DNA from 2 places in the Rhizobium sp. PP-CC-3G-465 genome. Region 1 is predicted to be linked to the other one. Evidence: predicted binding sites of a transcription regulator. Region 1 holds the regulator's gene; the other holds the start of a gene.
The links. Region 1 encodes LexA, which represses DNA repair genes until DNA is damaged. Its sites were predicted from a motif close to TGTTCNNNNTGTGTTCNG; they were not measured.

Region 1 (4,773 bases):
TCACACTGAAGAACGGCACGAAATCCGTTCTCACGCGCTTCTACACGTCACCTGTCGGTGTCAGTGATTGGGAGGGAGACGTGTTCGGCGAACAGGTCCTCAATCCCGGTGAGACAATCGAGCTTACGATTGCAGATGGTCGAGACGTTTGTAATTATGACATGCGTTTCGAATTCGAAGAGGGTTCAGATCTCGCAACGACGGAAGACAAGCAAAATTTGTGCGAAATGGGATCTTACACGATCCACGAATGATGAGCCTGATCTTCGGATAAAGTCTCTAAATATATCGGAGCAGCTGGCCGAGATGCCCGGGTATCACAGCGAGCTAGCTGCTCCGACAGTCGTCAATGGGACACTGTTCCCCAGATCATTGTTTGCATATTTGATCACAAGTATACTGAGGACGGATGCAAGCATCCCGACAAAGATCATTCTCATGATGAATTCCTTAGCGCATGAAAAATGCGCGTTTTTTTTGTAAATGGTGCTGTGAGCAATACCAAAAAAATGAACTAAAATCGCCAACACGATTGTAATTCGGCTAGACAGAGATTTGATTGCTTTTACGTACTGGCTTTTCACCCTGCCTGGAAAGTGCCATGGTCTCTGTGTGGGCTACAAACAGTCGTTTGCCAAATCCTGAACTTCGTCGGGGTTGTACATACTCACAACATCGTGCTTCCCACAAAGTCAGCTTTATTACAGCCAAAGAGGACAGCCCGAAAGTTTCTCGATGTTCCGGGCATGTTCACCTCCGCTGTGTTCGCCCGGTAAACGCCGACCTGCCCATGCGGTTCCATAGACTTTCACTTGTAGGTATCGTTAAAGCTAGCAGGCCTCAGAACTGAACGTGTTCCGCTTGATAGCTTACGAATAGAACGACAGATGGCGCAAATTTCTGGCCGGTTGGTAACTTAACGGATAACGAAGCTTACCTACATCTCACGCCACGAGATTCAGGGGCCACCAATTACCCCTTCATCATCCCGTACTGGATGCGGCATCCGGCGACCTGACGTCCAAGCGCTCAAAAGTGTCTACTCATCTCGTAGACGTTAAACAGCCAAGCTACGACTCAAGGTCGGACTGACAAGGAGGTGGATGGCTCGACCCTCAAAATCGCATCTCTGCAGAACGTGAAGGTTGCGATTTCCGTCTGTCCTCGCCGGTACAGTAGTCAACTAGGACCGTCTAAAACGTAAACCTCAAAAAACATGCTGAAAAGGCTCCATGTGCTGGAACCTGATGACGACAAGATCTCATCAACCTCACAATAGCAAAGCCCTTCCCTTCACTGATAACGGCGAATCAACCCGACGAGCTTTCCTTGGACCTTCACGCGTTCCGGGCCAAAAATTCTTGTCTCATAGGCTGGATTGGCTGCTTCGAGGGCAACGGAGGCACCCTTGCGGCGGAAGCGCTTGAGGGTTGCTTCTTCGTCATCCACGAGAGCCACGACGATCTCGCCGGGGCTGGCACTGTTGGCATTGCGGATGATCACGGTATCACCGTCCAGAATACCGGCTTCGATCATCGAGTCGCCCCGGACTTCCAAGGCGTAGTGCTCGCCATTGCCGATCATAAAGGCGGGAACGGAGATATCGTGGGTATTGTTCTGGATGGCGGAAATCGGAACGCCTGCGGCGATGCGCCCCATCACCGGAACCGACACGCTATTATCGTTGCCCACCCCAGCCGTCGTCTTCGGCGCGTTTTCAGGTGCAGAGCTTCCCCGGCTTCCTTGAATCACGCTCGGCGAAAAACCGCGCTTCGGCGGGACAGCGGCCAGATACGCCTCCGGCAGCTTGATGACCTCAAGCGCCCGTGCCCGGTTGGGTAGGCGCCGGATGAACCCGCGCTCCTCAAGAGCCGTGATCAGCCGGTGAATGCCGGATTTGGACGCGAGCTCCAGTGCATCCTTCATTTCGTCGAATGAGGGGGGAATACCCGATTCCTTCATGCGCTCATGAATGAAAATCAACAGTTCCTGTTGCTTGCGGGTCAGCATGATCAATCGACTCCAGAGTCACGAAACAAAGCAAGAACAGTGTTATATGTTCCTCATGTGTTCTGCAAGTGGCATTCTGGTTAAACCACATCGGGAATGATCAACAAGGGGCGCCCATCCGAAGCGTTGCTTTCCGCATTCCCTTAAAAACGAGAATTGTTGTCAACGCACAGCCTCTCTCAGCTTCACAATAGCAACGCCGCCATGAACTTACCCATGACGGCGCAAAAGAGGCGTCGAATTTATGTATCAACCTGCAGCAGGTTTGCGCGAATCAAAATGGGATATCGTCATCCAGGTCACGAGAGAAGCCGCCGCTTGATCCGCCGGTGCTACCGCCCGATCGGGCGCCCGAGGACTGGGCCGGGCGATCGTAATCGTCGCCGTAATTCGACCCACCGCTTCCGCCACCATATTCCGAGCTGCCACGGCTTCCGCCACCGCTGCCTCCACCATCGCGACCGTCGAGCATGGTCAGCGTCGAGTTGAAGCCCTGAAGCACCACCTCCGTGGAGTAACGGTCGTTTCCGTCCTTGTCCTGCCACTTGCGGGTCTGCAGCGCGCCCTCGAGATAGAGCTTGGCGCCCTTTTTCACATATTGCTCTACGACCTTGCACAGGCCTTCGTTAAAGACCACGACGGTGTGCCACTCTGTTTTCTCGCGCCGCTCACCGGAGTTTCGGTCGCGCCAGCTTTCGGAGGTCGCGATGCGCAGGTTTGCGATCGGCTTGCCATCCTGCGTCCGCCGAATCTCGGGGTCCGCCCCGACGTTGCCGATGAGGATCACCTTGTTTACGCTACCAGCCATCTCTTTGTCCTGTCTCCTGAAAGCGGCTCAACGATCCGCATCGTGCCGCGAGCCTACGCTGTTGAGCGCGGCATTTCGCCCTCGGCCGCCAGCAATCCACAACAGTTTGCAAATTTGTTCTTTATTTGTTCTATGTCTTGGGTATGATCCTGTCAAGCGAGGCCGTCACGGGCCGCAGACCGGATCACTGTGACGAAGGAATAGTGGTTTCCCGAAAACGCGCCTCGACATATGAAGTAATGATCTTAAGTAAGGGCTTCGTCCCCATGCAGAGCGTCCGACCATGAGCGAATTCAAGACCATTTCGATCCGCGGTGCGCGGGAGCACAATCTGAAGGGCGTCGATCTCGACCTCCCGCGCAACAAGCTGATCGTGATGACGGGGTTGTCCGGGTCGGGAAAGTCGTCGCTGGCCTTTGATACCATCTATGCCGAAGGGCAGCGGCGCTATGTCGAGAGCCTTTCGGCCTATGCGCGTCAGTTCCTTGAGATGATGCAGAAGCCCGACGTCGATCTGATCGAGGGCCTATCGCCTGCTATTTCCATCGAACAGAAGACGACGTCGAAAAATCCGCGCTCGACCGTGGGAACGGTCACCGAGATCTACGACTATATGCGCCTTCTGTTCGCGCGCGTCGGCGTGCCCTATTCGCCAGCGACAGGTCTGCCGATCGAAAGCCAGACTGTCAGCCAAATGGTCGATCGGGTTCTTGCGATGGAAGAAGGTGCTCGCCTGTACATTCTCGCGCCGATGATCCGGGGGCGAAAAGGAGAGTACAAGAAGGAACTCGCGGAGCTCATGAAGAAGGGCTTTCAGCGCGTAAAGGTGGACGGCCAGTTTTACGAGATCGCCGATGTTCCCGCGCTCGATAAGAAGTACAAGCATGACATCGACGTGGTCGTCGACCGTCTGGTCGTGCGCGGCGATATCGCGGCAAGGCTTGCGGACAGTCTGGAGACCTCGCTGCGGCTTGCGGATGGCTTGGCGATTGCGGAATTTGCTGACAAGCCGCTACCGGAGAAGGAGACATCCGCCGGCGGTTCGGCCAACAAGTCGCTGAACGAGACGCATGAGCGCGTGCTGTTTTCGGAAAAGTTCGCCTGCCCCGTCTCCGGCTTTACGATTTCGGAGATCGAACCCCGCCTGTTTTCGTTCAACAACCCTTTCGGGGCCTGCCCGACCTGCGATGGTCTCGGCAGCCAGCAGAAGATTGATGAGGCGTTGATCGTGCCGGAGCATGATCGGACGCTGAAGAACGGGGCGATCGCGCCTTGGGCCAAATCGTCGTCCCCCTATTACAATCAAACTCTGGAAGCGCTCGGCAAAACCTTTGGGTTCAAGCTGAGCAACACCTGGGCTGAACTCTCGGACGCTGCGAAGAAGGCGATCCTACGCGGCACGGACGACAAGATCGTCTTCCAGTATGCGGACGGCGCGCGCTCCTACAACACCACGAAGACATTCGAGGGCATCGTTCCAAACCTCGAGCGGCGCTGGAAGGAAACCGAGTCGGCCTGGGCGCGTGAGGAGATCGAGCGCTACATGTCGGCGGCCCCCTGCCCCGCCTGCAAGGGCTTCCGGCTGAAGCCAGAAGCGTTGGCCGTCAAGATCGATCGCCTTCATATCGGCGAGGTCACGAACATGTCGATCCGTGTCGCGCGCGACTGGTTCGAGGATCTGCCTGCGCGGCTGACGGACAAGCAGAATGAGATCGCCGTCCGTATCCTGAAGGAGATCCGCGATCGGCTGCGCTTCCTGAACGATGTCGGGCTGGATTATCTCAGCCTCTCGCGAAACTCCGGTACGCTGTCGGGTGGCGAGAGCCAGCGCATTCGGCTGGCCTCGCAGATCGGCTCCGGCCTGACAGGCGTGCTCTATGTGCTGGACGAACCGTCGATCGGACTGCATCAGCGCGATAATGCCCGCCTGCTCGATACGCTGCGGCATCTGCGCG
Region 2 (4,773 bases), 830 kb from region 1:
CAGGAACCGCCTGTTCCAGAGTCGCCCAGATCGTATCGAAATTGAGCGTCGAGAAGCCATGAGCGATGTGGTTCCTCATTCCCTTCATATTCGGCCAAGGCATATGCGGAAACCGGTCGGCGAAAAGACGGTGATCCTGAAGGATGCGGGCCGAGCACTCACCGATGATGAGAAGATTGAAAAGGCACGCCTGGCGCGTCTTCTGGTCTGCAAGAAATTGCTCGCGGCTCATGCCATCACAAAATCGGGACGCCCAGAGAGCCATGTCTTGCATTTCACGCAGATGCAGAACGGCTCGTCTTGAACTCATACAGGCACGGCCTCGTCCAGCACCTTTGCCCGGAGCCCCTCCGGCAAACCGCCTGGCGTCAGCACATAGACCTGCGTGCCGAAAAGCTCCTCCAGCTCGACCTGAAGTCCGCCGAGATCGAGGAGCGTGGTGCCGGGGCGATCGTCGACGAGGAATTCGAGTTCGTCGCCTTCCGCCTCGCCGTTCTCTCCTGCAGCACCGACGATCCGGGGGTTGGACAGGTGAAAGCGGCGGACCAGCGCGTGGACGGCTTCGCGGTGTTTCTCAACGGCGGCGGACGGCTTCATCTTCGGTCCTCTGGGTGGCTCTTATCATGCGCTCGCCTCGGCATCGTACAACAGATGCCGCTGAAATAAAACAGCCCTACCCCCTCGCCCCCTCCAGCCACACCACCTGCTCGACACCGGCAAAGCGGGCGATGCGGGCGAGTTCGGCGTCGAGGCGGGCGTCGCGGCCTGAAGAAGCTCGAATGCCCGGTTCCCACCAGAGGCGCTTGACCTCCAGCAAGCCCGCCTTGCGGTTGGCCTTCATGTCGATGCGGCCGATGAGACGGTCGCCTTCGAGGAGCGGGAAGACGTAGTAGCCGTACTGGCGCTTCGGCTCGGGCACGAAGATCTCGATGCGATAGGTAAAACCGAACAGGCGCTCGGTGCGGGCGCGATCCCGCAGGAGCGGATCGAACGGGCTGAGGACGCGAAGGCGGGCCGGCGGGTCTTCGAGGTCGCCGAGGGTATCGGGGAAGCCGGCGAGCGCATGGGCGGCGCGCGGACGGCTGCCGTCGGCGGGCTCGATCACCACGGATTGCAGCTCGTGGGCGTGGGACAGCACCCATTGCCGCGCGTCTTCCGGCGAGATCAGCGCGAAGAAGGCGGCGAGTTCGCCGTGGGTGGCAAAGCCGAGACGCTCGAGCGCCGCCCGGCAGCACCAGTCGATGAAGGCCTCGCGGTCCACCTCGCCTAATCGATAGGTCTCGGGGATCACGCGTTCGGTCAGATCGTAAATCTTCTGGAAGCTGTCGCGGCCGGCAATCGCCAGTCTGCCGGTGCGCCAGAGATATTCGAGCGCGGTCTTGGAAGGGTGCCAGTTCCACCAGCCGCCGGAGGTGCGGTCCTCGTATTTGAAATCGCGCGCGAGCACGCGGCCGGTCTCGGTGATCTGCTTCAGCGTGTCGTCGAAGACATCCTCGAACCCCGCCTCCCGCCATTTCCGCCAGCGCTCCACCAGCGTCTCGCTTTCGCTCGCGAAGCGATGCTTCCAGTAGACGAAGAAGGCGCTGGGAATGATCGAGGCGTCATGCGTCCAGTGCTCGAACAGCGCGCCGTCCTTCTCCAGAAGGGCTGTCAGATGCTCGGGCCGATAGGTCTGGCTGCGGGCGTGGAGAATCATATGGTGGGCGCGCTCCACCGTGGAGATGCTGTCCACCTGCACGAAGCCGATCTTCGTGATGAGGTCGAGCAGGCCGGCCTTCGTCAGCGCCCGGTTGGGCGGCGATGCCAGCCCTTGGCGGTTGAGGAAGATGCGGCGGGCATCGCGGTTGGATACGAGAATCGTCATGTTTTTGATCATGCTTTGTTCTGACGAAGAATCAACTCCCGCTTTGCCTTTTGCCCGCGTTCGCCTATGAACCGGCGATCCACTGCGACATCCGAGGAGACGGGATTGGAGATCCGCTTTGCCGATTGCAGCATTCGTTATGGCGAGACCGTCGCGCTGCATCCGCTCGACCTCGCGCTCACCGAGCGGCGGATCGGGGTGATCGGGCTCAATGGGTCGGGCAAGACGACCTTTGCGCGGGCCATCAACGGCCTCGTCAAGCCGAGCCGGGGCCACGTGACGGTGAACGGGCTCGATACGGTCGCGGATGGCCCGGCCGTTCTCGGCACGGTCGGCTTCATCTTCCAGAACCCGCAAAACCAGCTGATCCTGCCGATCGTCGCCGACGATATCGCGCTTGGGCTGAAGAGCCGGGGCGTTGGGAAAGCGGAGGTCGCGGCGCGGGTCGAGGGCATTCTCATGCGGTTCGGTATCGAGCATCTGGCGCGGCGGCGGGTGCATGCCCTGTCGGGCGGGGAGACGCAGCTGGTGGCCATGGCAAGCGTGCTGGTGACCGAACCCGACATCCTCATTCTCGACGAGCCAACCAACCAGCTGGACCTCAAGAACCGGAAGCGGGTGATCGACACGCTGGCGAGCCTCGACGAGGCGGCCATCGTCGTCAGTCACGACCTGTCGCTGATCGAGAGCTTCGAGCGCGTGCTTCTGTTCCACGAAGGCCGCCTGATCGCCGACGGCATACCGGGGGATGTCGTAAAGGCCTATGAGGCGGTGGCGCTGTGCTGAAGAGCCTGCATGTCGAGGGCGCGACGCTGCTGCACCGGCTGTCCGTGCGCACCAAGCTCGCGGTCCTGTTCGTCGCCAGCCTTGCGGTCTTTCTCACGGTCGATCCGTTCGTTCTCGGCGGGGCGGTTCTGCTCTCGGCGCTCGTCTTCGCCACGGTGGGCGTGTCGTTTTCTGAAGGCCTGTCGCGGCTTGCCTGGCCGCTCGTCTCCATCGGGCTTGTGGCGGGAGCAACGGCTTTCTTCGAGACGCCAGTTCACGGTCTCGTCGTCCTCTTCCGGTTCGCCACGCTCATTCTCCTTGCCGCCACCGTCACGGCCTCGACAGAGGTGGGCGACTTCATGGAGGAGATCACCCGGCTGATGATGCCGTTCGAGCGGCTGGGGCTCGTCAATGCCGCCGATATCGGGCTGGCGCTGGGGCTGGTGCTGCGCTTCGTGCCGGAGATCTCGACGCGATACGAGAGCCTGCGGGAAGCGCATGCGGCGCGGGGCCTGCCCGTGCGCCCGCTGAAAATGCTGGCGCCGTTGATCATCCTCACGCTGAAAGATGCCGACATGATTGCGATGGCCATTGACGCACGGGGCCTGCGGCGTCACTAATCGGCCTCCATCAGCAACTCGTGAAAGGAGAGGCGAATGTCGACGCGCGACCTGGTTCTGACCGCCCTGTTTACTGCCATCATCATCGTCCTCGGCATCATCCCGCCGATCACGCTCGCCTTCGTGCCGGTGCCGATCACCGCGCAGTCGATGGGCGTCATGCTAGCCGGCTGCATCATCGGTGCCAAGCGCGGTGCGCTCGCCTATCTCCTCCTCATCCTCATGGTGGCCGTCGGCCTGCCGGTCCTTTCGGGCGGCCGCGGCGGGCTCGCCGTCCTTGCCGGCCCGACCGGCGGTTACATCGCGGGCTGGGTTCTGGGCACCTTCGTCACCGGCCTCGTCGCCGAACGGATCGTTCGCGAAACCCAGGGCGGCGCACGCCAGATCGCTGGCTTCTTCCTCGCCTCGATCATCGGCGGCATCGGCGTCGTCTACCTCATGGGCACGATCTGGCTGGCCATCAACACCGGCATGGGCTTCGTGGCCGCTCTCTCGGCAAACGCCGTCTTCCTGCCGGGTGACATCCTCAAGGCCGGCATCGCAGCACTTGCCGCCCGCGCCGTCCTCGTCGGCTATCCCCTGCTGCCGCAGCGGAGCTGACCGGAACCAAGCCTGAAGAGGGAACGGGCGGGGAAAAGCCGGCAAGGTGCTGGACCCTGCCTCTTTAGCGCTCTAGCTTGGCGCCCATGACAACCATCCTCTACGAAAACCCCATCTTCCTCGAGCATCAGGTGCCCGAGGGCCACCCGGAACGGCCGGATCGGCTGCGGGCGCTCAATCTGGCGCTGGAGCACGAGCGGTTTTCCGATCTTGTCCGCAAACAAGCACCGCAGGGCAACGAGGATCTCGTGCTGCTTGCCCATCCGGAAGAGCACCTGCGGGCTGTGATGTCGGTGATCCCCGAAGAGGGCATCAACAGTTTCGAGGCCGATACGCATGCGAGCCCCGCGAGCCTGCAGGCGGCGCTGACCGGCATCGGCGGCGCGGTGGCTGCGGTGGACGCGGTTTTCACCGGCAAGGCCGACAATGTCTTCGTCGCCTCCCGCCCGCCCGGGCACCATGCCGAGAAGATGAAGGCCATGGGCTTCTGCTTCTTCAACAATGCCGCCATCGCCGCGCGGCATGCCCAGCGCGTGCACGGGGCCGAGCGCGTGGCGATCGTCGATTGGGACGTGCACCACGGTAACGGCACGCAGGACATCTTCTATGACGATGCCTCCGTCCTCTTCTGTTCGACGCACCAGATGCCGCTCTATCCCGGCACCGGCGCGAAGGACGAGACCGGCACCCACAACACCATCGTCAACGCGCCGCTTTCCCCCGATACCGGCAGCGAGCATTTTCGCGAGGCGTTCAAGTCGCGCGTGCTGCCGGCGCTCGAGCGTTTCCAGCCGGATCTCATCATCATCTCGGCCGGGTTCGATGCCCATCACCGCGATCCGCTGGCGCAGATCAACCTCGTCGGCGACGATTTCGACTGGGCGACCGGCCGGTTGCTTGACGTTGCGGGCAAGCATGCCAGCA

Region 2: C8J33_RS08270 (energy-coupling factor ABC transporter ATP-binding protein) is a predicted target of LexA. The motif match lies at 1,870-1,887, and genes of this name have one in related genera.

What each region holds. Positions count from the first base shown of each region.
Region 1 is NZ_SLYH01000001.1:926,664-931,436, reverse strand. It holds gene C8J33_RS04205 (hypothetical protein) at 1-254, shown strand, start outside; gene lexA (transcriptional repressor LexA) at 1,294-2,010, opposite strand; gene C8J33_RS04195 (single-stranded DNA-binding protein) at 2,285-2,818, opposite strand; gene uvrA (excinuclease ABC subunit UvrA) at 3,102-4,773, shown strand, end outside.
Region 2 is NZ_SLYH01000001.1:1,753,185-1,757,957, forward strand. It holds gene C8J33_RS08255 (HepT-like ribonuclease domain-containing protein) at 1-265, opposite strand, end outside; gene C8J33_RS08260 (nucleotidyltransferase family protein) at 307-597, opposite strand; gene C8J33_RS08265 (winged helix-turn-helix domain-containing protein) at 674-1,864, opposite strand; gene C8J33_RS08270 (energy-coupling factor ABC transporter ATP-binding protein) at 1,970-2,650, shown strand; gene C8J33_RS08275 (energy-coupling factor transporter transmembrane component T family protein) at 2,647-3,249, shown strand; gene C8J33_RS08280 (biotin transporter BioY) at 3,286-3,849, shown strand; gene C8J33_RS08285 (histone deacetylase family protein) at 3,936-4,773, shown strand, end outside.